3 regions of the Streptomyces sp. P9-2 genome follow, and region 3 is predicted to be linked to each of the others. Evidence: predicted binding sites of a transcription regulator. Region 3 holds the regulator's gene; each other region holds the start of a gene.
What was found. The regulator HrcA, encoded in region 3, represses chaperone genes, less so after heat shock. The targets are predictions, from matches to a motif close to TTNGCACTCNGNNNNNCNGAGTGCNAA.

Region 1 (2,263 bases), 2.0 Mb from region 3:
AAGATCCACCCCGGCGACATCGTGCTGTCCCACTTCCGGGGCCGCGAGGACTGGGACGGCACGATGCGGGACATGATCCGCCGCTTCCTCGACAAGGTGACGGCCGAGGGGTACGCCGTGGCCAGGCTGGAGGACTACCTGTGAGGCGCCGGCGCGGGACCCCGGGGCCCCTTCCGGCGGCCCTCGCCCTGCTGCTCGCCGCGACCGCCGGATGCGCGGCCCCGTCCGGCGCGGGACACCTCTCCTCCCGCGCCGGCGGCCCGGTCACCGCCGTCGCCCCGGCGCCGCTCCCGCCGGTCGTCGACCACGTCACCACCGACGACCCGGTCGTCTTCCTCACCTACGACGACGGCGCCGAACGCGACCCCCGCTTCATCGACCTGGTGCGCGAGCGCAGGCTGCCGGTCAGCATGTTCCTCACCGACAGCGTGGTCGGCCCCGGCTACGGCCACTTCGCCCGCCTGCGCGCGGTCGGCGCCAACCTCCAGAACCACACCCTCGACCACCCGGCCCTGCCCGGCCTGCCCCTCGCCGCCCAGCGCGCCCAGATCTGCGGCCAGCAACGCAAACTCGCCGCCCGCTTCGGCGTCCGCCCCCGCCTCTTCCGCCCGCCCTACGGCCGCCACGACACCGCGACCCTCCGCGCCGCCGCCGAGTGCGGCATCGCCGCGGTGGTCCTCTGGCGCGTCACCCTGGAGCCCGACGGCCACCTCACGTACGCCCACGGCCCCCACCACCTGCGCCCCGGCGACATCATCTCCGTGCCGTCGGGCGAGGCCCCGCCTTTGTCCCTGGCGGAACGGACGTCCAGGCTCCTCGCGGAACTGGAGGAGCGGGACTTGAGGGTGGGCAGGCTGGAGGAGTACCTCCCTGGCCGTACACGCCCGGCCGTGGCCACTCCCAGCCCGTTCCCGGCCACTCCCAGCCCGGCCGCGGCCACTCCCAGCCCGTTCCCGGCCACTCCCAGCCCGGCCGCGGCCACTCCCAGCTCGGGCGTGGCCACTCCCAGCCCGGGCGAGGCCATTCCGGGCCCGTCCGGCGCTTGAGGACGAGGCCGTCAGGCCGACAGCGGGGGTTCGGGGCGCAGCGCCCCGGGCGTTCACACCAACACCGCCCACCGGACGACCGCGCCCGAAAAACACTCCCACCCCCCGACGCGCCGCACGGCAATTGGCACTCCGCTTGACCGAGTGCTAATCGCGGTCATAGTCTCGGGTCTGGCACTCCCCCCTGGAGAGTGCCAAAAAAGCGACGGGCAGGTCCGGCACCCGCGACGACGGATCGACCTGGTCGCCACCTCAGACAGTTAACCCCGTGAGATCTCCGAAGGGGGAGGTCGGATCGTGACGACCGCCAGCTCCAAGGTTGCCATCAAGCCGCTCGAGGACCGCATCGTGGTCCAGCCGCTCGACGCCGAGCAGACCACGGCTTCGGGCCTGGTCATTCCGGACACCGCGAAGGAGAAGCCCCAGGAGGGCGTCGTCCTGGCCATCGGTCCGGGCCGCTTCGAGGACGGCAAGCGCGTCGAGCTCGACGTGAAGGTCGGCGACGTCGTTCTGTACAGCAAGTACGGCGGCACCGAGGTCAAGTACAACGGCGAGGAGTACCTCGTCCTCTCGGCCCGCGACGTCCTCGCGATCGTCGAGAAGTAAATCGTCGAGAAGTAGTCGAGACGTAAGGGGACCCCGGGGCCTGCCCCCGGAGAACTCGACCTCGTAGCAAGTACTTCTGCTCGAACACTGCGCCCCTGGCCCCAGCATCCGACAAGGAGCCGGGCGGCCCAGGGGCGCAGTGATTTCATCTAGATTTCCGAGAGGGCTCCCGCTGCCATGGCGAAGATCCTGAAGTTCGACGAGGACGCCCGTCGCGCCCTCGAGCGCGGCGTCAACAAGCTTGCCGACACGGTCAAGGTGACGATCGGCCCCAAGGGCCGCAACGTCGTCATCGACAAGAAGTTCGGCGCCCCCACCATCACCAACGACGGTGTCACGATCGCCCGCGAGGTGGAGATCGAGGACCCGTACGAGAACCTCGGCGCGCAGCTGGTGAAGGAGGTGGCGACCAAGACCAACGACATCGCGGGTGACGGCACCACCACCGCCACCGTGCTGGCCCAGGCGCTGGTCCGCGAGGGCCTGAAGAACGTCGCCGCCGGCGCCTCCCCGGCCGCCCTGAAGAAGGGCATCGACGCCGCGGTCGCCGCCGTGTCCGAGGACCTCCTCGCCACCGCGCGTCCGATCGACGAGAAGTCCGACATCGCCGC
Region 2 (2,263 bases), 900 kb from region 3:
GCGGCCCTGGACCTGGTCGGCGGAGCCGGCGCCGTCCACGATGGTGGTCTCGTCCTTGGTGATGACCACCTTGCGGGCCTTGCCCAGCAGGTCGAGGGTGGCGTTCTCCAGCTTGAGGCCGACCTCCTCGGAGATGACCTCGCCGCCCGTGAGGATGGCGATGTCGCCGAGCATGGCCTTGCGGCGGTCACCGAAGCCCGGAGCCTTGACGGCGACGGACTTGAAGGTGCCGCGGATCTTGTTGACGACCAGGGTCGACAGGGCCTCGCCCTCGACGTCCTCGGCGATGATCAGCAGCGGCTTGCCCGACTGCATGACCTTCTCCAGGAGCGGGAGCAGGTCCTTGACCGAGGAGATCTTGGAGTTGGCGATCAGGATGTACGGGTCGTCGAGGACGGCCTCCATACGCTCCATGTCGGTGGCGAAGTACGCCGAGATGTAGCCCTTGTCGAAGCGCATACCCTCGGTGAGCTCCAGCTCCAGACCGAAGGTCTGGGACTCCTCGACGGTGATGACGCCTTCCTTGCCGACCTTGTCCATCGCCTCGGCGATGAGCTCGCCGATCTGGACGTCGGCGGCGGAGATGGAGGCCGTGGAGGCGATCTGCTCCTTGGTCTCCACGTCCTTCGCCTGCTCCAGCAGGGCGGCGGAGACCGCCTCGACGGCCTTCTCGATACCGCGCTTCAGGGCCATCGGGTTGGCGCCGGCGGCGACGTTGCGCAGGCCCTCCTTGACCAGGGCCTGGGCGAGAACGGTCGCCGTGGTCGTACCGTCACCGGCGACGTCGTCCGTCTTCTTGGCGACTTCCTTGACCAGCTCGGCGCCGATCTTCTCGTACGGGTCCTCGAGCTCGATCTCCTTGGCGATGGAGACACCATCGTTGGTGATCGTGGGGGCGCCCCACTTCTTCTCGAGGACGACGTTGCGGCCCTTGGGGCCGAGCGTCACCTTCACGGCGTCCGCGAGCTGGTTCATGCCGCGCTCGAGGCCGCGCCGCGCCTCCTCGTCGAACGCGATGATCTTGGCCATGTGAAGTGGTCCCTCCAGGACTGGGGGTGATTCCTTCGGACCGCGCCCGCGCCCGCGACGGACGGCTCGCCGGCCGTGTGGTTCCTTGCCCCACCCGACCTGGCGGGCCTCACCGACCCGGTCCTTCGTTGTCACTCTCACCTTCAGAGTGCTAACGCCAATGATTAGCACTCGACCCCCCCGAGTGCAAGGCGCACCCGCGAAGCGACGCGATCGCGCAGGGGACCCACAGGGCCGTACGGGCCAAGCGCGCCAAGGGCACACGCCCGCGCTCAGCCCCGGGCGAACACGGCGCGCACGGCGCGCGCCTAGGGCACGACGAAGGGCCCGCACCCCGGGGGGGTGCGGGCCCTGTCGCCGGCAGAAGATGTCGCGTGCGGCTGGTAGCGCGTTCAGGCGGTGACGCGAACCATGTCGGCCTGCGGGCCCTTCTGACCCTGCGAGATCTCGAACTCGACCCGCTGGCCCTCTTCAAGGGTGCGGTAGCCGTCCATCTGGATCGCGCTGTAGTGGACGAAAACATCCGCACCACCGTCGACCGCGATGAAGCCGTACCCCTTCTCCGCGTTGAACCACTTGACGGTGCCCTGAGCCATGCCTAACTCCCCTATTACTGGCCCTTGCACAGATCCACACTTCGCGGACCCGGGTCAGACCTCACCCCCCAACGGTTGGGGGCGTGCGCCGGAACGCGTCGACCGCGGCTGAATGTATCTGTCCAACTGCCGTCTGCAACAGGTCAATCGGACGAGAAATCTGGACGCCACCGGTCCGGAATGTGGCAAGAATTCGCCAGAATTCAGGGCAAGTCGGGCCGGGCAAAGGTGACAAAAGCCGCGAAAGGAGCCCGCACTTTGGCTACATCCAGTCGGGTCCGCGGCAGGAATTCAGGGTTCCCGATCTATGGATCGGGAGCGCGTTCCCCAACTCTACCGCGCTCAATCCCATGGAATTGCCCCCTCCGCATCTCTCACGGAGGGGGCAATGGAGTAAACGCTCGGTAACGGTCATTACCGAAGGTAATGATCAGCCTCCGGCGACCGCCGGGATGATCGAGACGCCGGCGCCCTCGGGGGTGGCCGTCTCGAGCCCCTGCTCGAAGCGCACGTCGTCGTCGTTGACGTACACGTTCACGAACCGGCGCAGCTTGCCCTGGTCGTCCAGGACGCGCGCGGCGATGCCGGTGTGGTTCTTCTCCAGGTCCTGGATGACCTCGCCCAGGGTGGCCCCCTCA
Region 3 (2,263 bases):
CATCGGGATGGTGACCGTGCAGTGCAGGTCGTCCCCGCGCCGCTGGAACGTCGGGTGGGGCAGCTCGTGGATCTCCACGTACAGGTCGCCGGCGGGGCCGCCGCCGGGGCCGACCTCGCCCTCGCCGGCCAGCTGGATCCGCGTGCCGTTGTCGACGCCGGCCGGGATCTTGACCGTGAGCGTGCGGCGGGAGCGGACCCGGCCGTCGCCCGCGCACTCCGGGCAGGGCGTGGGCACCACCGTGCCGAAGCCCTGGCACTGGGGGCAGGGCCGCGAGGTCATGACCTGTCCCAGGAAGGACCGGGTGACCTGCGAGACCTCACCGCGGCCGCGGCACATGTCACACGTCTGGGCGGACGTGCCAGGGGCCGCGCCCTCGCCGTTGCAGGTGTTGCAGACGACGGCCGTGTCGACCTGGATGTCCTTGGTCGTGCCGAAGGCGGCCTCGTCCAGCTCCACCTCGATCCGGATCATGGCGTCCTGGCCGCGGCGTGTGCGCGAGCGCGGTCCGCGCTGCGACGCCGTGCCGAAGAACGCGTCCATGATGTCGGAGAAGTTGCCGAAGCCCCCGGCCCCGAAGCCGCCCGCGCCGCCGGCGCCGCCGGACTGCGAGAGCGGGTCGCCGCCGAGGTCGTAGACCTGCTTCTTCTGCGGGTCCGACAGCACCTCGTAGGCGGCGTTGATCTCCTTGAACCGCTCCTGGGTCTTCGGATCCGGATTGACGTCCGGATGCAGCTCGCGGGCGAGCCGCCGGAAGGCCTTCTTGATCTCTTCCTGCGACGCGTCGCGGCGTACGCCGAGTACGGCGTAGTAGTCCGTGGCCACCTATGACTCCGCCAGGATCTGTCCGACGTACCGTGCCACTGCGCGTACCGCTCCCATCGTTCCGGGGTAGTCCATGCGGGTCGGTCCGACCACGCCGAGCTTGGCGACAGCCTCGCCGCCCGAACCGTAGCCGACCGACACGACGGACGTGGAGTTGAGTCCTTCGTGGGCGTTCTCGTGACCGATCCGTACGGTCACACCCGGATCCTTCGCCTCGCCGAGCAGCTTGAGGAGCACGACCTGCTCCTCGAGCGCCTCCAGGACGGGCCGGATCGTGAGGGGGAAGTCGTGCCCGAAGCGGGTGAGGTTGGCGGTACCGCCGATCATCAGCCGCTCCTCGTTCTCCTCGACGAGCGTCTCCAGGAGAGTGGAGAGCACCGTGGAGACCGTACCGCGGTCGTCGGCCTCGAACGCCTCCGGGAGGTCCTCCACCAGACTCGGCACATCGGCGAACCGGCGGCCCGCGACCCGGCTGTTGAGCCGCGCCCGCAGGTCGGCCAGGGACGCCTCGCCGAACGGCGCGGGGCAGTCGACCATGCGCTGCTCGACCCGGCCGGTGTCGGTGATCAGCACCAGCATCAGCCGCGCCGGGGCGAGGGACAGCAACTCCACGTGCCGCACCGTCGAACGGGTCAGCGAGGGGTACTGCACCACGGCGACCTGCCGGGTGAGCTGCGCGAGCAGCCGCACCGTGCGGGCCACCACGTCGTCGAGGTCGACGGCGCCCTCGAGGAAGTTCTGGATGGCCCGCCGCTCGGGCGGGCTCATCGGCTTGACGCCGGCCAGCTTGTCGACGAACAGCCGGTAGCCCTTGTCGGTGGGGATGCGCCCGGCGCTGGTGTGGGGCTGGGCGATGAAGCCCTCCTCCTCCAGGGCCGCCATGTCGTTGCGCACGGTGGCCGGGGAGACGCCGAGCTTGTGCCGCTCGGTGAGGGCCTTCGACCCGACGGGCTCCTCGGTGCCCACGTAGTCCTGGACGATCGCGCGCAACACCTGGAGCCTGCGTTCACTGAGCATCGCGCACACCTCCAGCTGGCTTCCGCCCGGTAACGACCCTGGCACTCTTCGCACGCGAGTGCCAGACTTCCCCGGCCCAGTGTACGGCCGGGGGGTACGACGTCGGCAAGGCCGGTCCGCGCCGTGGTGCCGGGGGACGTCGTCCCCGCTAGCGTCCCGGTCATGACCGTGACTTGGGAAGAGTCGGGATGGGAGCAACTGGCGCCGGGGGTCGGTCGGCGCCGGCTGCCGGGGTGGGACTGCACCGCGGGGCTCGTGGCGGGCGCGGACGCCGTCCTGGCCGTCGACGCGGGCTCCTCCCTCGCCGAGGGCGCGCGGTTGCGGAGCGAGGCGCGGGAGCTGACCGGCCGCCGTGTGACGCATCTCGCGCTCACCCATCCCCACTTCGACCATGTCCTCGGAGCGCCCGCGTTCGCGGACG

Region 1: the regulator HrcA is predicted to act here: its motif matches at 1,171-1,197, upstream of groES (co-chaperone GroES).
Region 2: the regulator HrcA is predicted to act here: its motif matches at 1,194-1,220, upstream of groL (chaperonin GroEL).

What each region holds. Positions count from the first base shown of each region.
Region 1 covers NZ_CP192633.1:751,989-754,251, reverse strand. Annotated here, with positions in the region: gene ACQY0Z_RS03415 (polysaccharide deacetylase family protein) at 1-144, shown strand, start outside; partial or broken gene ACQY0Z_RS03410 (polysaccharide deacetylase family protein) at 141-869, shown strand; gene groES (co-chaperone GroES) at 1,344-1,652, shown strand; gene groL (chaperonin GroEL) at 1,830-2,263, shown strand, end outside.
Region 2 covers NZ_CP192633.1:1,862,299-1,864,561, reverse strand. Annotated here, with positions in the region: gene groL (chaperonin GroEL) at 1-1,029, opposite strand, end outside; gene ACQY0Z_RS08820 (cold-shock protein) at 1,422-1,625, opposite strand; gene ACQY0Z_RS08815 (MoaD/ThiS family protein) at 2,056-2,263, opposite strand, start outside.
Region 3 covers NZ_CP192633.1:2,761,146-2,763,408, reverse strand. Annotated here, with positions in the region: gene dnaJ (molecular chaperone DnaJ) at 1-825, opposite strand, end outside; gene hrcA (heat-inducible transcriptional repressor HrcA) at 826-1,842, opposite strand; gene ACQY0Z_RS12735 (MBL fold metallo-hydrolase) at 2,005-2,263, shown strand, end outside.